DNA from 4 places in the Kitasatospora sp. NPDC023118 genome. Region 1 is predicted to be linked to each of the others. Evidence: riboswitches for the same ligand, from Rfam matches in the RefSeq annotation. Region 1 holds a riboswitch; each other region holds the start of a gene.
What was found. A riboswitch is a leader RNA that binds a small molecule or an ion and turns the genes downstream of it on or off. The one in region 1 is predicted to bind cobalamin.
Positions count from the first base shown of each region.

Region 2: another riboswitch for cobalamin. It lies ahead of ACZ3UD_RS20080 (peptidase); the one in region 1 lies ahead of nicT (Nickel transporter NicT).
Region 3: another riboswitch for cobalamin. It lies ahead of ACZ3UD_RS20110 (CoA-acylating methylmalonate-semialdehyde dehydrogenase); the one in region 1 lies ahead of nicT (Nickel transporter NicT).
Region 4: another riboswitch for cobalamin. It lies ahead of metE (5-methyltetrahydropteroyltriglutamate--homocysteine S-methyltransferase); the one in region 1 lies ahead of nicT (Nickel transporter NicT).

Region 1 is NZ_JBVHHW010000013.1:30,905-35,648, reverse strand. It holds gene rpmG (50S ribosomal protein L33) at 56-220, shown strand; gene ACZ3UD_RS18415 (type B 50S ribosomal protein L31) at 217-525, shown strand; gene ACZ3UD_RS18410 (helix-turn-helix domain-containing protein) at 588-1,160, opposite strand; gene ACZ3UD_RS18405 (EamA family transporter) at 1,312-2,163, shown strand; gene nicT (Nickel transporter NicT) at 2,172-3,281, opposite strand; cobalamin riboswitch at 3,314-3,506, opposite strand; gene ACZ3UD_RS18395 (ArsR/SmtB family transcription factor) at 3,588-3,971, shown strand; gene ACZ3UD_RS18390 (hypothetical protein) at 4,042-4,744, shown strand, end outside.
Region 2 is NZ_JBVHHW010000014.1:134,326-139,069, forward strand. It holds gene ACZ3UD_RS20070 (prenyltransferase/squalene oxidase repeat-containing protein) at 1-350, shown strand, start outside; gene ACZ3UD_RS20075 (flagellar hook-length control protein FliK) at 858-1,337, opposite strand; gene ACZ3UD_RS20080 (peptidase) at 1,373-2,440, opposite strand; cobalamin riboswitch at 2,540-2,660, opposite strand; gene cobF (precorrin-6A synthase (deacetylating)) at 2,795-3,553, shown strand; gene ACZ3UD_RS20090 (enoyl-CoA hydratase) at 3,601-4,377, opposite strand; gene mmsB (3-hydroxyisobutyrate dehydrogenase) at 4,374-4,744, opposite strand, start outside.
Region 3 is NZ_JBVHHW010000014.1:140,568-145,311, forward strand. It holds gene ACZ3UD_RS20100 (enoyl-CoA hydratase/isomerase family protein) at 1-89, opposite strand, end outside; gene ACZ3UD_RS20105 (acyl-CoA dehydrogenase family protein) at 89-1,243, opposite strand; gene ACZ3UD_RS20110 (CoA-acylating methylmalonate-semialdehyde dehydrogenase) at 1,240-2,739, opposite strand; cobalamin riboswitch at 2,951-3,143, opposite strand; gene ACZ3UD_RS20115 (non-reducing end alpha-L-arabinofuranosidase family hydrolase) at 3,423-4,744, opposite strand, start outside.
Region 4 is NZ_JBVHHW010000027.1:80,738-85,481, reverse strand. It holds gene ACZ3UD_RS29345 (acyl-CoA thioesterase) at 1-197, opposite strand, end outside; gene metE (5-methyltetrahydropteroyltriglutamate--homocysteine S-methyltransferase) at 194-2,557, opposite strand; cobalamin riboswitch at 2,708-2,903, opposite strand; gene ACZ3UD_RS29335 (3-hydroxybutyryl-CoA dehydrogenase) at 2,952-3,818, opposite strand; gene aceB (malate synthase A) at 3,845-4,744, opposite strand, start outside.

The DNA of each region.
Region 1 (4,744 bases):
TGTACGGTTTCGACCCAGCCCCCGAACCCGACACCCGAGGCCCAGGAGGACCCCCATGGCCCGCAGCGAACTACGCCCCGTGATCAAGCTCCGCTCCACCGCCGGCACCGGCTACACGTACGTGACCCGCAAGAACCGCCGGAACGACCCGGACCGGATGGTCCTGCGCAAGTACGACCCGGTCGTGGGCCGGCACGTCGACTTCCGCGAAGAGCGCTGAACGAACGCACCGCAACCACCCGGCGGAGCCCAGCCAGGAAGTCCGGAATCCACCCCGGCTACCGCCCGGTCGCCTTCCGTGACAAGGTCGGCGGCCTCGCCTTCCTCACCCCGGCCTTCGGCCGGGGGACCCCCACGACGGTCACCGGTGACCGCACCGTCGAGTGGGAGGACGGCAGCACCTATCCGGTGATCGGCGTCGAGAGCTCCTCGGCGAGCCACCCCTTCTACACCGGCCAGTCCCGGGCGCTCGACACCGCCGGCCGGGTCGAGCAGTTCCGCCGCCGGTACGGCGACCGGCACTGACGACGAACGAAACGGCGCCTCCCCGCCCGGGGGAGGCGCCGTTTCGGCGTACGGAAGCGGCCTCAGCGCGGCGGCGGGACCGACACCACCATGGTCAGCCGCAGCGCCCGCTCCCCCGCATTGCGGTAGACGTGCGCGTACGAGGCGTCGAAGGAGACCGTGCTGCCGGCCGGTACCGGGTGGTCCGTACCGTCGTGCACCAGGGTCAGCTCGCCCTCGTCGACCCGGACGATCTCCACCGTCCCGGCCGGATGCGGATCGGAGGAGTACTCCTCGCCCGGCTCCATCCGCCACTCCCACAGCTCCAGCGGCCCGGGCGCCTCGATCCCGTGCAGCAGGGTGCCGGTCCCGCCGCTCACACCGGTCCAGAGCGGCACGGCCTGGTCGCCGGGGATGATCCGGACGTCCGGGCCCTCCTCGTAGTCGAGCAGCGTGGCGATGGAGACGCCGAGCGCGTCGCCGAGCCGGACCACGGTGGCCACGCTCGGGTTGGTGCGGCCCTGCTCGATCTGGACGATCATGCCGCGGCTCACCCCGGATCGGGCGGCGAGGGCGTCCAGGGTGTGGCCGCGCTCGGCGCGCAGCCGCTTGAGGTTCCGGGCGAGGGCCTGGGAGACGAGGTCGGGGTCCGGCACGCGGGCAGTCCTCCGGTGTCCACAGTACGGAAAGTGCAGAATATTGTTCGGCGAAGTCCAACTTGGTGAACTACGCTGCCTTCTCGGCAACGAGTCCATCCGACTGTACTTCGGAGTGCATTGTGCTGTCCTCGATCTCCTGGCACCTCCAGTGACCGTCCTGCTCGCCCTCTGCGCCAGTCTGCTCACCGGCCTGGGCGACTTCGGCGGCGGCGTCCTCACCCGCAGACTGCCCGCACTCGCCGTCGTGGTCATCTCCCAGGCCGCGGCCACCGTCGTCCTCCTCCTCGCGGTCCTGGCCACCGGCGGCTGGGCGGACGCCTCCCCCGCCCTCTGGTACGCCGTCGCCGCCGGGGTGATCGGCCCGTTCGCGATGCTCGCCTTCTACCGGGCGCTCGCGCTCGGCCCGATGGGCGTGGTGTCCCCGCTGGCCACCGTCGGCGTCGTGGTGCCGGTCGGCGTCGGGCTGGCGCTCGGCGAGCGACCCGGTCTCGGCCAGGTGGCCGGGATCGCGGTGGCCGTGGCGGGCGTGGTGCTGGCCGGCGGCCCCGAGCGCGGCGGGCCGACCGCCGCCCGTACGGCCCTGCTGCTCACCCTGGCCGCCGCGTTCGGCTTCGGCACCAACATGGCCCTGCTCGCCCAGGCCTCGGCCGGAGGAGGGCTGCTGCTCATGCTGTGCGTCCAGCGGCTCGTCAACGTCGCCGTCGGCGGCACCGCGCTGCTGATCGGCCTGCGCGGTACCGACACCTCCGGGCTGCTGCCCGAGCTGCGCGCCCGGCTGCCCCTGCTCACCGCCGTCGGGCTGGCCGACGTCGCCGGCAACGCCACGTACGCGATGGCCTCGCACAGCGGCTCGGCGGCGGTGGCCGCCGTGCTCGCCTCGCTCTACCCCGTCGTCACCGCGCTGCTGGCGCGCGGAGTGCTCAAGGAGCGGCTGCGCCCGGTCCAGGTGGTCGGCGCCGGGCTCGCCGTCGCGGGCACGCTGCTGCTCGCGGCAGCGTGACCGACGGGCTACTCCGCGGGCGTCCAGCGCTTCTCGACCCCGGCCAGCTTCCAGTAGGCGATCGCGATCGCCCACACCACCACGAACAGCCCGGCGATCGCGTACCCGACGTTGTCCAGCGAGATGTCCGCGATGAACCCGGTGACCGGGTCGGTCAGGTCGAGCTTCTCGTGCAGCACCCCGACCAGCTCGATGGTGCCGATGATGAAGGCCACCGCGATCGACAGCCCGGTGATGGTCAGGTTGTAGTACACCTTGCGCACCGGGTTGGAGAACGCCCACTGGTACGCGAAGTTCATGAAGGTCCCGTCCAGGGTGTCGAACAGGCTCATCCCCGCCGCGAACAGCAGCGGCAGGCAGACGATCGCGTACCAGGGCAGCCCGGCCGCCGCACCCGAGCCGGCCATCACCATCAGGGTGACCTCGGTCGCGGTGTCGAAGCCCAGGCCCAGCACCATGCCCACCGGGAACATCTGCCCGGGCCGGGTGATCGAGCGGGTCGCCCGGTTCAGCACCCGGGCCATAAGGCCGCGCGAGTTGAGGTGCTCCTCCAGCTGAGCCTCGTCGTACTTCCCGGCCCGCATCGAGCGGAACACCTTGAGGATGCCGAGCAGCGCCGCCAGGTTGAGCGCGCCGATCAGGTAGAGGAAGGCGCCGGAGGCCGTGGTGCCGACCAGCCCGAGCCACTTGTGGGTGGCCGAGTCGTCGTCCATCAGCGTGTTCGCCAGCTGCGCGCCGCCCGCCACCAGGGCGGCCATGATGACCACCATCGAGGAGTGCCCGAGGGCGAACCAGAAGCCGACCGAGACCGGCCGCTTGCCGTCCGCCATCAGCTTGCGGGTGGTGTTGTCGATCACCGCGATGTGGTCGGCGTCGAAGGCGTGCCGCATGCCGAGGGTGTACGCGGTGATGCCCAGGCCCACCCCGAAGACCTGGGTGCCGACGGCGTAGTTGTGCGGCGCGACCAGGAAGACGAGCGTCCCGAAGGCCACCACGTGCATGGCCAGGATCACCCCCATCAACCCGGCCGTGCGGAGGGTGTCCTCGCGCTTCCATCTGAAGGTGGGCAGGACGGAGGGGGCCGCCTCGACGGGCGCGGCGGTTTCGGGCAGGGTCATCTTCGGATCACGCTCCAGCACCTCGTGGAATGACTTCGTGAGATGCCGTGGCCGGTCTCCTGGCTTACGGGGCTTCCGGACCCGCCTTCCCAAGCGCACGAGGCGCCCAGTGGCACGTGGGTACGGACAACTCTCCCCCGATCACAGTGGCGAGGGCCGCTCCGGACTGGGACCCCTGAGGTTCCGTCACCGGTCTTCCCGAGCACCACGGCGGGGAACACCGTAGGGCTCCGGCACCACCCTCGCAAGGTTGCGCACCTGTGCAGGTGTCCAGGATCACAGGCCACTGCCTGCAAGAATGTCCGCATGCATCTCGTACCGGCCGACCGCGCGGGCCACCGCACCATCGACGGCCACCGGGTCTGCGAGGCCATCGCCGCGATCGGCGACACCGCGCACGTCCGGTCCTGGGCCGAGCGGTTCTCCCTGCTCGCCGACCCCGGACGGCTCGCCCTGCTGCTCGCCCTGCACCGAGCCGGCCCGCTCGCCGTCACCGACCTGGCGGTTGCCACCGGCATGCGCGACCCCGCCGTCTCCCAAGCCCTGCGACTGCTGCGCACGGCGGGCGTGGTCACCGGGGACAAGGACGGACGCGTGGTGCGCTACCGGCTCGCGGACAACAGCATGCGCCCCCTCCTCGACGAGTGCGCCGCCGGAGAGCACCACGAACCCACCGCAGCGGCGGGCTGACCGACACTCGGGCCCGGCCGTCTCTCGCAAGGGGCACCCCGGGAGCGGCCCGGATGAGTACGATCATGAGGTGCCGTCCCACCCCCACGTCTGGCCCGCCGACCGCTGGAACACCCGCCCGGTCAAGGCCCGCGTGCTGGCGGTCGCCCGCACCCTCACCTCGGCGACCCGGGTCCTGGACGTCCTCACCCTGCTGAACCAGGACGGCATCGAACGGTACTTCACCGTCAACCCCGGCTCCGCCTTCGCCGACCGCGGCCTCACCGACTACCTGCGCGGCCTGCCCGGCTACACCGTGCTGGAGTGGGAGGACGCCGTCCGCCGCCGCTTCGACCTGGCCGTCGCCTGCGCCGTCCACGCCTCCATGCACCGGCTGGACGCCCACCTGGTCGTTCTCCCGCACGGCGCCGGCTACAACCGCCTGGTCACCGAGTCCACCGGCGACACGGTCAGCGCCGCGGGCCTGTCCCGCAACGAACTCACCCACCGGGGGCGGGTGTTCGTGGACGTCCTCGGCCTCTCCCACCCCGAGCAGCTGGATCGGCTGCGGGTCTCCTGCCCCGAGGCCCTGGACGTCGCCCGGGTGGTCGGCGACCCGTGCTTCGACCGGATCCTCGGCAGCGAACGCTCCCGGGACGCCTACCGCGCCGCACTCGGCGCCGTCGACGGCCGCCGGCTCGTCGTCGTCAACTCCACCTGGAGCGGGCACTCGTTACTCGGCCGCCGCCCCGACCTGCCCCGCCGCCTGGTCCGCCGGCTGCCCGCCGACGAGT
Region 2 (4,744 bases), on a different contig from region 1:
CGACGTGGGCCGCCACCACCGGCTTCACCGCCGGCACCGCGGCGAAGCTCGCCCTGGTCGTCGACGACGGCACCGGCGCCCTCAAGGTCTGCGCCGTCACCCTCGCTCCGACCGGCACCACCGCGACCCTCGGTGACGTCCTCGACGCGGCGGCTACTGCCGTTCCCGGCGGCTGCGTCACTTCCGTCACCCCGTCCACCGGCGGCGGAACCGTCACCGCGCTCAACGGCACCGCCAACAGCGGCTCCTCCACCTGGAAGGTCAGCCTGGACGGCGCCACCGCCACGGCCGCCACCCGGGCCAGCACCGTCCACCTCGGCGACACCGTGTCGCTGCGCTACGGCAGCTGACCGCACGGGCGCGGCCGATCGCCGGTCGATCCGCGTCGGCACCGGACGAATCACGACGGCCCGGGGGCTCCGCGCCCGGGCCGCACAACAGGGGGATGGGTACCGATGAGTGCTTCCAGGTGGGCGGCGGGCTGCTTCGTCGCCCTGATCGCCGCCCTGGCCACTCAGGGCGGGCTGACGGAGAACGGACGCTTCTACCTCGCGTCGATCGTCCTCACCCTGCCCGTCGGGCTCGCCGTAACTGGCTGCCGTCTACCTCGTACGAGAGCTGCTGACCGAAGTCGGTGGGCTGTTCGCCGGGACGAGCCTGCCGGACGGCAATGAACCAGCGTGGCTGACCACTTCGGGAATCGTGGCCGACACCCTGCTGTTCACCGTGGCTGCGGTCGTCACTGTGCTGCTCGTCGGTCACCTCGTCCGACGACGGCAAGCGTCCCACGACGGATGAGCCCGGGACGCCGGCGCCCCGTCCTCCCTCATGGAGCCCGGGCGCCGGCTTGCCACGTGTCAGGGGGCCGTGATGCCCGGCTGGGCGCCGGCGCCGAACGACCAGCCCTCGACGTCGCCGGGCGCCGGGTTGTAGCTGCCCGCGCCCAGGCTGCTGTACGACCACGGTCCGCCGTGCTGGGCGTGCCAGTACGACCAGTAGGCGCTGCCGGTCGGGTTGGTGCAGGTGGCGGGCAGTGCGTTGATCTTGCAGACGAAGCCCGGGAAGCGGGGGTGGAAGGCGTACGAGAACCCGGCGCCGGTGAGCGCGGCGAGCCCGTTGGCGGGGTCGCCGGGGGCGCAGCCGGTCTCGATGCCGCCGCCGACGGCAGTGAAGTCGACCACGACGGTGACGCCGGTGGTGCCGTCGCAGGCGGCGGCCCGGGCCTGCGGGGCCTGGACGGCGGAGACGCCGAGCAGGCCGGCGGTGAGGGCCGCGGCCGCGGCGATCGACCCGAGCGTGCGGCGGGCCGGTCGGGCCGGGCTGGGGGTGTCGGTCATCGGAACTCTCCTCGTGGGATCAGGGGTTCGACGTGTCAGCGGGTGGCCGGGGCCGGGCAGGCCAGGGTGGGTGCGTCCGGGCGCGCCCCGGCGGCAGAGAGGGTGGCCAGCGGGGTGCCGGCCAGGCCGAGGACGGCCTGCGCGGTGGCCCGGGCGCCGTTGCCCGCGTTGAAGCCGGATGCGTCGTAGGCGACCGCGCCGCGCACCGCCGGGTCGGCGGAGCAGCCCTGCTGGAACTTCACCAGCCGGCTCCAGCCCTTGAGGCCGGCACCGAGGCGCCCACCGGCGAGCAGTGCCTGGGTGGCCAGGCCGGTGGTGTTGGCGTTGGAGGCGGTCGCCCCGGCGGCCGCGAAGCCGCCGTCGGCGTTCTGGTGGGAGGTCAGCCAGGTGAGGCCGGTGTCCGCCTTGGCGGTGCGGCCGGTGGCGGCGAGGGCTTGGGCGGCGAGCGCGGTGGCGTCGGGGTCACTGGTGCAGGTGGGCTGGCCGAAGGAGACCGGGTAACCGCCGTCCACGCACTGGCTGTTCGCCAGGAAGTCGACGGCCTCGGCGGGGGCGCCGCCGGGGGTGCGGTGCAGGGCGATCAGGGCGAGGGACTGGCCGAAGGCGTTGCTGTAGTCGCCCCACTGCGAGCGGTCGGAGAACCGTCCTTCGGCGGTCTGGAGCGAGCGCAGCCGGGCCGGCAGGTCGACGCCCCCGAAGGACGCCGGGTTCCCTCCGCGTACCTCGACGGCGAGCAGCAGCTTCGCGGTGGCGCTCGCGTAGGCCTCGGTGGTGCCGTCGCCCAGGTAACCGGAGATGATCTCGGGCTTCGCCAGCCAGGCGGTGGCCTTCGCGGCAGCCTCGTCGGAGCTGTGCGAGGCGGCGAACGCCAGCACGGCGTCGATGGTCAGGCCCTGGTCGGGGTAGGTGGTGCCGTTGAAGACGGACTCGAAGTGGTCGCCGTCCACGAGCTGGCGGGCCAGCCAGCCGCCCGCGGCGGCGTCGGGACGAACGGTCCGGGAGGACGTCGTGTCGGCGTGGGCGGCGGTCGCCACCGGGAGCGCGGTGGCGAGCGCCAGGGCGGGTATCGCGAGCAGACCGAGGGTGCGGCGGAGCGCGGGCATGGGTGCCTTTCCGGGCCTGGACGCAGGGGCCCGGAGGACGTCGGCAACACGCCGGGCAGCCCTCGGAGCTCCGGCCCGCAGACCACGACGGGAGGAGGGGACGACACATCCCCGCCGACGGGTACTCGGGCTCGCCACCGACATGACGTCGGCGGCCTACCGTTGCGGGTCAGCGCCGGACTCGGACCGGACTTCCCCCATCGACGGAGTCACAACGTGACGGCTCATCATGGCGAAACGGAAAAGATCGGGTCAAGGGATCGTGCGTCACATCACGGCGGACCCAACGAGGTTCGCCGGCACACCCCGCCTGTCGGACGGGACCGCAGCGGAGCGGGCGGCAGAATGCCTCCCATGCGGCACATCCTCGTCATCGGCATCGGCGCGGGCGACCCCGACCACCTCACCCTGCAGGCGGTCAAGGCGCTCGCCCGCACGGACGTCTTCTTCATCCTCGACAAGAGCGAGGAACGGCAGGACCTGATCCGACTGCGTCGCCGGATCCTGACCGAACACGGGCAGCCCGGACATCGCGTGGTCGAGGTGCCGGACACGGAGCGGGACCGCACCACCCCCGCGTACGCGGCAGCCGTGGACGACTGGCGCGGCCGCCGTGCCGACCTGGTCGAGCGGCTGGTCGCCGAACACCTCGGCGAGGGCGAGACGGGGGCGTTCCTGGTCTGGGGCGACCCGAGCCTCTACGACAGCGTCATCGCCGTGGTGGCCGACGTCCGGGCCCGGGGGACCGTCGCGTTCGACTACGAGGTGATCCCGGGCATCAGCAGCGTCTCCGCGCTCGCCGCCCGTCACCGCACCACGCTGACCCGGGTCGGCCGCCCGGTCCAGATCACCACCGGCCGCCGCCTGGCCGAAGGCTTCCCCGACGGCGTGGACGACGTGGTGGTGATGCTCGACGGCCGGGCGGCCTTCACCGAGATCGACCCGGAGGGGCTGGAGATCCACTACGGCGCCTACCTCGGCACCCCTGACGAGATCCTCGTCGCCGGCCCGCTCGCCGAGGCCGCCCCGCGGATCCGCGAGCTGCGCGAGCGGGCCCGCAAGCGCAAGGGCTGGATCATGGACACCTACCTGCTCCGGCGGTCGGAGAGCTGACGGGCGGTGCGCCGCCCCGGACGAAGGGCGGCGCACCGCGGGTGCCGTCAGCGGTTGTGGAACTCCGGCGGGCGCTTCTCCGCGAAGGCCGCCATGCCCTCCTTCTGATCAGCCGTCGCGAAGGTGGCGTGGAAGAGGCGGCGTTCGAAGCGGACGCCCTCGGCGAGGGTCGTCTCGTACGACCGGTTGACGGCCTCCTTGAGCATGATCGCCGCCGGGGTGGACATCGCCGCGACGGTCTCGGCGGTGGCCAGGGCCTCGGCCAGCAGCTGGTCGGCGGGGACGATGCGGGAGACCAGGCCGGCCCGCTCGGCCTCCTCGGCGCCCATCATCCGGCCGGTCAGGCACAGCTCCATCGCCTTCGCCTTGCCGACCGCCCGGGTCAGCCGCTGCGAGCCGCCGATGCCCGGGATGACGCCGAGCTTGATCTCCGGCTGTCCGAACTTCGCGGTGTCCGCCGCCAGCAGGATGTCGCACATCATCGCCAGCTCGCAGCCGCCGCCCAGCGCGTAGCCGGCGACGGCCGCGACGACCGGCTTGCGCAGGGTGGCGAAGCGGTCCCAGGCGGCGAACCAGTCGCCGAGGTAGGCGTCGACGAACTCGAGGGGCTGCATCTCCTTGATGTCGGCGCCGGCCGCGAAGGCCTTGTCCGAGCCGGTAACCACCAGACAGCCGATGTCCGGGTCCCGGTCGAAGTCCGTTGCCGCCGCGACGACTTCGTTCATCAGGAGCGTGTTGAGCGCGTTGAGCGCCTTCGGCCGGTCGAGCGTGATCAGCCCCACCCGTCCCTTGCGCTCGACCAGGATCGTCTCGTAACCGGTCACTTGCCGCCCTCCCTCAAAGTGGTGATGATCGCCGAGAAGTCCAGGCCCGCACCCTCGGCCGCCGCGAAGTCCGCGTACAACTGCGCTGCCCTGCGTCCGAGCTCGGTGGGCAGGCCCGCCGCCTCGGCGGCCCCGGCGGCCAGTCCGAGGTCCTTGGACATCAGCGCGGCGGAGAACCCGGCCGCGTACCCGCGGTTCGCCGGACTGGCCGGCACCGGTCCGGGGACCGGACAGTTAGTGGTGAGTGCCCAGCACTGGCCGGAGGCCGTCGAGGCGACGTCGAACAGCGCCTGGTGGCTGAGCCCCAGGCTCTCCCCGAGGACGAACGCCTCGCTGACCGCGATCATCGAGATGCCGAGGATCATGT
Region 3 (4,744 bases), on a different contig from region 1:
GCGTTCAGGGCGGCGGGCCGGTTGAGGACGATCAGCCCGGCCCGGCCCTCCCGCTGGACGAGGACCTCCTCGGTGTCGTTCCCGGTCATCAGGCGGCTCCGGTCAGGCCGCGGGCGACGATGACGCGCATGATCTCGTTGGTTCCTTCCAGGATCTGGTGCACCCGCAGGTCGCGGACGATCTTCTCGATGCCGTACTCGGCGAGGTAGCCGTAGCCACCGTGCAGTTGGAGCGCCTGGTTGGCGACCTCGAAGCCGGTGTCGGTGGCGTGCCGTTTGGCCATCGCGCACAGCTGCGGTGCCCGTCGGTCGCCCCGGTCCAGGGCGGTCGCCGCGCGCCACACGAGCGCCCTCGCCGCCTCCAACTCCGTCGCCATGTCGGCAAGTCGGAACTGCAGCGCCTGGGCGTGCAGCAGTCGGGCCCCGAACGCCTCACGGTCGGCCAGATAGGCCACCGCGCGTTCCAACGCACTCTGGGCGCCGCCCAGCGAGCAGGCCGCGATGCCGAGCCGGCCGCCGTTGAGGCCACCCATGGCGATGCGGAAGCCCTCGCCCTCCGCTCCGAGCAGGCGGTCAGCGGGCAGCCGGACGCCGTCCAGCAGCACCTGCCGGGTCGGCTGGGCGTTCCAGCCCATCTTGTGCTCGTTCGGGCCGAAGGACAGCCCCCGGTCGTCGCGGTCCACGAGGAACGCGGAGACGCCGTCCGGCCCCGGGCCGCCGGTCCGCGCCATCACCACGTACACCTGGGACGTGCCCGCCCCGGAGATGAACTGCTTGACGCCGTCCAGCACCCACTGGTCGCCGTCGCGCACGGCCCGGGTGGTGAGCGCGGCGGCGTCGGAGCCGGCGCCGGGCTCGGTGAGGCAGTAACTGCCCAACTGTTCGGCGGTGCAGAGCGCCGGCAGCCAGCGGGCACGCTGCGTCTCGGTCCCGTAGCGGTCCACCATCCAGCCGACCATGTTGTGAATGGACAGGTAGGCGGCGATCGACGGGCAGCCGGTCGCGAGCGCCTCGAAGGCGACGACCCCGTCCAGTCGGGAGAGCCCCGATCCGCCGACGTCCTCGCGCACGTACACACCGGCCAGGCCCACGTCCGCTGCCTTGCGCAGCACGTCGACCGGGAAGTGCTTGTCCTGGTCCCATGCCACCGCGTGCGGGGCGAGGTACTCGTCGGCGAAGGCCCGGGTCGCCTCCGCGATGGCGCGCTGGTCCTCCGTCAGATCGCTTGCGTGCACCGTACTCATCCCATCGTCGGCATGGTGAAGCTCGCGCCCTCCTTGACCCCGGAGGGCCAGCGCGAGGTGACGGTGCGGGTGCGGGTGTAGAAGCGGATCGAGTCCGGGCCGTGCTGGTTGAGGTCGCCGAAGCCGGAGCGCTTCCAGCCGCCGAAGGTGTGGTACGCGATCGGCACTGGGATCGGCACGTTGACCCCGACCATGCCGGTGTTCACCCGGCGGGCGAAGTCCCGGGCGGTGTCGCCGTCCCGGGTGTAGATGGCCACGCCGTTGCCGAACTCGTGCTCACTCGGCAGCCGCAGCGCCTCCTCGTAGTCAGTGGCGCGGACCACGGTCAGGACCGGGCCGAAGATCTCCTCCCGGTAGATCCGCATGTCGGGTGTGACCCGGTCGAACAGCGAGGCGCCGAGGAAATAGCCCTCCTCGTGGCCGGGAAGGCGGAAGTCCCTTCCGTCCACGACGAGTTCGGCTCCCTCCTGGACCCCGAGGTCCAGGTAGCCGCGGACGCGCTCCAGGGCGTCGCGGCCGACCAGCGGACCGAAGTCGGCCGCCGGGTCGTCCGAGCGGCCGACCTTCAACGCGGCGATCCGCTCGACCAGCTTCGCCACCAGCGCGTCCGCGGTCTCGTCCCCCACCGGGACGGCGACCGAGATCGCCATGCAGCGTTCGCCGGCCGAGCCGTAGCCGGCGCCGATGAGGGCGTCGGCGGCCTGGTCGAGATCGGCATCCGGCATCACGATCATGTGGTTCTTCGCTCCGCCGAAGCACTGTGCGCGCTTGCCGCGCGCTGCCGCGGTCGCGTAGACGTACTGGGCGATCGGGGTCGAGCCGACGAATCCGAGCGCCTCGACCCGTGGGTCCTCCAGCAGCGTGTCCACGGCCTCCTTGTCGCCGTTGACGACGTTGAGCACGCCCGGGGGAAGCCCCGCTTCGAGGAAGAGCTCGGCCAGGCGCAGCGGCACCGAGGGGTCGCGCTCGGAGGGCTTGAGGACGAAGGCGTTGCCGCAGGCCAGCGCGGGCGCGGCCTTCCAGAGCGGGATCATCGCCGGGAAGTTGAACGGTGTGATGCCCGCGACCACGCCGAGTGGCTGGCGCATCGAGTACACGTCGATGCCGGTGCCGGCGTTGTCGCTGAACTCGCCCTTCAGCAGGTGCGGGATCCCGGCGGCGAACTCCACGACCTCCAGGCCGCGCTGGATGTCGCCGTGGGCGTCGGCCACGGTCTTGCCGTGCTCGGCGGACAGCAGCCGGGCCAGGTCCTCCTTCTCCTGCTCGACCAGCTGCAGGAAGCGCAGCAGCACCCGCGCCCGCCGCTGCGGGTTCCAGGCGGCCCACTCGGGCTGGGCCTGCGCGGCGTCGGCGATCACCGCCTCGACCTCGGCCCGGTCGGCCAGCGGCACCCGGGCCTGCACCCGGCCGGTGTTGGGGTCGTACACGTCGCCGAAACGGCCGGACGTCCCGGCGATGCGCTTGCCGCCGACGAAATGGGTCAGTTCACGGACCATCGGTTCCTTCTCTCATCGTGGATGGGGAGAGGAGGAATGGAGAGACCACCGCCACCGTCCGGGCACACGGTCGTGGGCGCCTACGGCAGTTCGGCGGTTGACGTCAGCGTCAGGGGCGGAGTTGTGCCCCGACGGTCAGCACGGCAGAGCAAGGGGCAGCGAAACGGGAAAGGCAGCCCGGAGTCATGCGTGTCGTCTCCATCCTCGTGGAAAACACGGACCACCCGCGGCCGGTATCCTGACTCCCGGATCCACGCCCGCCCCCAGGCCTTCCCGGCTGGCTGCCAGTGGCCGTCATCCACGAGGACGAACTCCCCGGTCACAGTGGCGGGACCGTGCCGGACTCACACCGGCTTCCCTGACACCGCGGACCTGGCATCGACCATATAGTTGGACGTCCTAGTAAGTCCAGAGGCCCGTGCACCGCGGCGCGCCCTGGGAATCCCCGCCACTGGCCCCCGTGGGCTTGCCCATCGGCCAGGGAGGCCCCGCCCCACCGGCGGCGCGGTGCCAACCAGCGACCCCGGATGCATCCCGCGTGCAGAGGAACCCCAGCCGACGCACGGCTGGGGTTCCTCTGCACGCGATGATCGATGGTCGGCGGGCGGGGCGTTCGTGCCGTGCCTCGCACGCCCGCGTGTCGGCCGGGCGCGCCCGATCGCCGTCGCCCCGGATCAGGTGGGTCAGCGTTGCAGGGTGAGGAGGCCCGGCCGCCAGGGGAGTTGGTCGTAGGGGCCGGTCGCGGTGGGGGACTTGCCCTGGTAGAGGAGCTGGAGGTTGCAGGGGTCGATGGTCATGGTCTGGTCGGGGTTGTTGCGGACCAGGTCGCCGTGGCTGATGTCGTTGGTCCAGGTGGCGCCGCTGTTGGCCTTGCCCGCGAACGGGTTGCTCTCGCTGGCGGCCTGCGGGGTCCAGGAACCGCTCAGGCTGGTGGCGGTGAACGAGCGGAAGTAGCGCTGCTCGTTCGCGCCGCGGGCTTCGACGATCATGAGGTACTGGTTCTGGCCCTGGACTTTGTAGACCTGGGGCGCCTCGAACAGGTTCTTCACGGTGTCGGTCATGACCGTGGTGTAGGAGGAGCCGAAGTTGCCGGGGAAGTTCCCGATCGGCATGCTCGCGCGGTAGATGCTGCCGTTGTCACCGGCGAAGAACAGGTACATGTTCTGGTCGTCGGCGATCAGGGTCTGGTCGATCGGGGCGGCGCCGGGGATGCCGCCGGTGAACAGCGGCTGCGGCGCGGACCAGCCGTTGGGGTTGGTCGGGTCGCTGGAGGTGCGGTAGATGAACGGCCACTGACCCCACTGGTACGCCAGCACCCAGATGTTCTTCGGCGCGAAGTAGAACAGGGTGGGCGCCACCGCGTTCTGGTTCATGCCGGTCTGGCCGGCCGAGGCCATGTCCGACCAGTTGGTGAAGGGAGCGAACGCCATCGAGCCGTACGACGACCCCGTGACGTTCGACGCGTAGACCAGGTGCTTGCCGTTGTAGACCACGTCGGTGAAGTCCTTCAGCGCACCCCACCCGTTCGCGGGCTGCGCCAGCGCACCCGTCGAGGACCAGCGGTACGTCGACGGCAGGGGACAGCTGCCGCCCGGCGGGGTCGACGTCCCGGACAGGCCCGTCCACTTCTGGTTGCTGCCGCCGTTGCACGTCCAGATCTGCACGGCCGTGCCGTTGGCGGTGCCGGCACCAGTGACGTCCAGGCACAGCCCGGACTCGACGCCGACGATCGTGCCGTCGGAGTTCACCCGCCACTGCTGGTTCGTGCCACCGCTGCAGGTCCAGATCTGCACCCGGGTACCGGCCGTGGTGGCGTGGCCCGGCACGTCCAGGCACTTGTTGCCGTACACGGTCAGCTGGTTGCCGGTCGTCGATGTCCAGAGCTGGTTGGTGCCGCCCGAGCAGTCGAAGATCTGCAGGGATGCGCCGTCGCTCCGGTCGGCGTTCGACACGTCGAGGCACCGACCGGAACCCGTACCGCGCAAGGCGCCGCTGGTGTCCGCCT
Region 4 (4,744 bases), on a different contig from region 1:
ACGGTGACCGCCGGTATGCCGGCGTGCCGGCCTGCTGCCGCGGCTGCCGCGTCGTCGATGAGCTTCATCACGACGCCGCCGTGGACGGTGCCGTAGAGGTTGGTGTCGTGCTCGCTCATGATGTGGGCCAGCGTCACCGCGGAGTCGGCGGGTGTCCGAGCGGAGTTCTCCGGCGCGGCCGGGGCCGGGGCGGTCACCGGTCGCCGTCCGGGGTGGCGAGGGTGGCGCGGACCGCGCGGGCAGCGTCGGTGAGGTGTTCCAGGGCTGGCCGGACCTCGTCCCAGCGGCGGGTCTTGAGCCCGCAGTCGGGGTTGATCCAGAGCCGTTCGGCGGGGGTACGAGCCAGAGCGACGAGGAGCAGCTCGGTGATCTCGGCGGTGGCGGGGACGCGGGGTGCGTGGATGTCGTACACGCCCGGGCCGACCTGGCGCGGGTAGCTGGCGCCGGCGAGTTCGGCAGTGACGGCCATCCGGGAGCGGGCGGCTTCCAGGGAGATGACGTCGGCGTCGAGGTCGTCGATGGCGCTGAGGATGTCGCCGAACTCGGCGTAGCACATGTGGGTGTGGATCTGGGTGTCGGCGCGGACGGCGCTGGTGGTGAGGCGGAAGGCGTCGGTGGCCCAGGCGAGGTAGTCGGCGTGGGCGGCGCGGCGCAGGGGGAGGGTCTCGCGCAGGGCGGGTTCGTCGACCTGGATGACGGCTGCGCCGGCGGCTTCGAGGTCGGTGACCTCGTCGCGCAGGGCGAGGGCGACCTGGCGGGCGGTGTCGGCCAGGGGCTGGTCGTCGCGGACGAAGGACCAGGCGAGCATGGTGACCGGGCCGGTGAGCATGCCCTTGACCGGACGATCCGTCAGCGCGGCGGCGGTGCGGTACCGGTCGACGGTCATCGGGTGCGGGCGGGAGACGTCGCCGGCCAGGATCGGCGGCCGGACGTACCGGGTGCCGTAGGACTGCACCCAGCCGTGGCGGGTGGCGAGGTAGCCGGTGAGCTGTTCGGCGAAGTACTGGACCATGTCGTTGCGTTCCGGCTCGCCGTGGACGAGGACGTCCAGGCCCGCCTTCTCCTGGAAGGCGATGACCTCGCGGATCTCGGCCTCGATGCGCTGCTCGTAGGTGGCGGCGTCGATGCGGCCGGTGCGCAGCTGGGCGCGGGCGGCGCGCAGCGCGTCGGTCTGCGGGAAGGAGCCGATGGTGGTGGTCGGCAGGAGCGGCAGGGCGAGCCGGGCCTGCTGGGCGGCGGCACGCTCGGGGTAGGGAGCGGCGCGGTGGCTGTCGGCGGGGGTGGTGGCGGCGCAGCGGGCGCGGACGGCGGGGTCGTGGGTGAGCGCGGAGCGGGTGCGGGAGCTGCGGGCGGCGCGGTTCGCGGCGAACTGCGGGGCGACGGCGTCGCGGCCCTCGCCCAGGGCGCGGGCGAGGGTGACGGTCTCGTCCAGTTTCTGGCGGGCGAAGGCGAGCCAGCGCAGGACCTGCGGGTCGAGGTCGCGTTCGGCGGTGGCGTCGAGGGGTACGTGCAGCAGGGAGCAGGAGGGGGCGACGTCGACGTGGTCGGCGAGGCCGAGCAGGGTGGCGAGGGTGGCGAGGGCCTTTTCGAGGTCGGCGGCCCAGATGTTGCGGCCGTCGACGACGCCGGCGACCAGGCGCTTGCCGGGTAGTCCTCCGATGGCCGCGAGGGCGGGGAGGTTGGCGGCGGCAGGGCCGGTGAAGTCCAGCGCCAGGCCTTCGACGGGTGATGTGGCGAGGACGGGCAGGGCGTCGCCGAGGGCGTCGAAGTAGGAGCCGACGAGCAGCTTGGGCCGGTGCGTGACGGCGGCCAGGTCGCGGTAGGCGCGGGCGGTGGCGTTCAGGACGGCGGGCGGCTGGTCGCGGACCAGCGCGGGCTCGTCGAGCTGTACCCAGTCGGCGCCGACGGCGCGCAGGCTCGCGAGGATCTCCGCGTAGACGGGGAGGAGCCGGTCGAGCAGGGTGAGGGGCTGGAAGCCCGCCGGGGTGTCGGGGGCCGGCTTGGCGAGGAGCAGGAAGCTGATCGGGCCGAGCAGGACCGGGCGGGTGGTGAGGCCGAGGAGTTCGGCCTCGGCGAACTCGGTGAGCGGCTTGCCGGGGTCGGCGCGGAAGACGGTGTCGGGGCCGAGTTCGGGGACGAGGTAGTGGTAGTTGGTGTCGAACCACTTGGTCATCTCCAGCGGTTCGGCGCCCTCCGTGCCGCGTGCCATGGCGAAGTACACGGCGAGGGTGTGCTCCGGGGTACCGGGCTGCAGGTCCGTGGCGGCCTTCACGTGGCGGGGCGGGACGGCGCCGACCATCCAGGCGGCGTCCAGGACGTGGTCGTAGAGCGAGAAGTGGTTGCTCGGGATCTCGCCCAACCCGGCCTCGGCGAGTTGCCGGAAGACGGCGCGGCGCAGCTCGGCGGCGGTGGTCAGGAGGTCGGCGGCGGAGCTGCGACCGGCCCAGAACGACTCGACGGCCCGCTTCAGTTCGCGGTTCGGCCCCTGCCTGGGGTAGCCGTGGACGGTCGCCGCCGAACGGTGCGGGGTGGTGGGGTACACGGTGGTGCGGGTCACGGAACTCTCCTTCGCGAGTTCGCATGGACCCCGCCGGGCGGGGTGCGCGAAGGAGCGGGCCGGGGACGGTGACGTCCGCCCTGCCCGTGCCGCCGCCGACCCGCCCACGAGGTCCCGGTGAGACCGTGCGCCGCCGCGGCGCACGGGCAGTGGCAGGTCTTCGGACTCGTGGGCACGCCGGGCCTTTCGGCCGTACCGGCTCCTACCGGCCGTCGCTTCCCAGGGGCCCGCCGGGGCTCCCAGTGCTGTTGACGGCTTTCGTTCCCACTCACCGCTGCGGGGCAGTTCCGGACTCGCACCGGATTCCCTCTTGCGACGCATCCCGCCTGGCGGACGGGGCGAACCAGCTGCACCGCCCACCCTAGCCGCACCCGCTGCCTCGGGTCGACGGGGTTCAGCCGTCGGCGTGCCGGTGGAACCCCCGGCCGCTCTTGCGGCCGAGCAGTCCGGCCTCGACCATGCGGGAGAGCAGCGGCGGCGGGGCGTACAGCGGCTCCTTGTACTCCTCATACAGGGACTGCGCGATGGCCTCGACGGTGTCCAGGCCGATGAGGTCGGCGAGTTGGAGCGGGCCCATGGGGTGGGCGCAGCCGTGGACCATGCCGGCGTCGATGTCCTCCGGGGTGGCGTGGCCGGCCTCGGCCATCCGGATCGCGGACAGCAGGTACGGCACGAGCAGGGAGTTGACGACGAAGCCGGCCCGGTCGCGGGAGCGGATGACGTGCTTGCCGAGGGGGTCCCGGGCGAAGGCCTCCACCCGCTCCAGCACGGCCCGGTCGGTGTGCAGCGAGGAGACCAGCTCCACCAGCGGCATCACGGGGGCGGGGTTGAAGAAGTGCAGGCCGAGGACGTGCGAGGCACGGGTGGTGGCGATGCCCAGGCGGGTGACGGGGATGGCGGAGGTGTTGGTGGCCAGGACGGCGTCCTCGTCGGCGAGGACCTTGTCCAGGGTCGTGAGCACGTCGGTCTTCACCGCCTCGTCCTCGACGACGGCCTCGATCACGAGCTGGCGGTCGGCGAGCGCCTCCAGGTCGTCGGCGAACAGCAGGTGCGCCCAGGTGTCCTCACGGTCGGTCGGGTCGATGCGGCCGCGGTCGACGGCGCGGTGCAGGGAACGGTCGATGCGGCTGCGGGCGGCCCGCAGCGCGGCTGGGTCCTTCTCGCAGACGATGGTGTCCAGGCCGGCGCGGGCGAAGACCTCGGCGATGCCCGAGCCCATCTGCCCGGCACCGACGACGGCGACCCGTCGGATCTCGTTCATGGCTGCCTCCGTACAGGGCGGGCGGCTCAGGCCGCGGCGCGGACTCGGACGAGGTGGCGGGCGTAGGCCTCGGTGGTGAGGAAGGCGGGGAGGTCCTTTCCGAGGGAGGTCTCCTCGAGGATCCGCACGGCGTTGTCGACCAGTGCGGGGTCGGATCCCTCGGTGAGCAGGGTGGCCCGCTCCCGGTCGATCAGCCGCCGCACGAGGTCGGGGGTGGCGAGGGAGCCGCCGGTGAGGCGGGTGCAGTGGTGCTGCCACTGCCAGATCTGGCAGCGGGCGATCTCGGCGGTGGCGACGTCCTCCATCAGCCCGAAGACGGCGACGGCTCCGGAGCCGCCGAGCCAGGCGGTGAGGTAGCGCAGGGCGACCGCGACGTTGGAGCGCAGGCCCTCCTCGGTGGGCAGGCCGGCGGTGAGCCGTTGGACGCCGAGCAGGTCGGCTGCGGTGACCTCGACGTCCTCACGGGTGCGGTCGAGCTGGTGGGGGCGCTCGCCGAGGACGGCGTCGAAGGCGGTGCGGCAGGTGTCGACGAGGCCGGGGTGGGCGACCCAGGAGCCGTCGAAGCCGTCGCCGGCCTCGCGTTCCTTGTCGGCGCGGACCTTGGTGAGGGCTGCCTCGTTGGCGGCGGGGTCGCGCCGCGGGATGGCGGCGGCCATGCCGCCGATGGCGTGGGCGCCGCGCCGGTGGCAGGTGCGCACGAGCAGGTCGGTGTAGGCGCGCAGGAAGGGCTGGGTCATGGTGAGCGTGGCCCGGTCGGGAAGGACGTAGCGCGGGCCGTGGTGGGCGAAGTTCTTGATCAGGCTGAACAGATAGTCCCAGCGGCCGGCGTTGAGGCCGGCGGCGTGCTCGCGCAGTTCGTAGAGGATCTCGTCCATCTCGAAGGCGGCGGTGATGGTCTCGATCAGGACGGTGGCGCGGATCGTGCC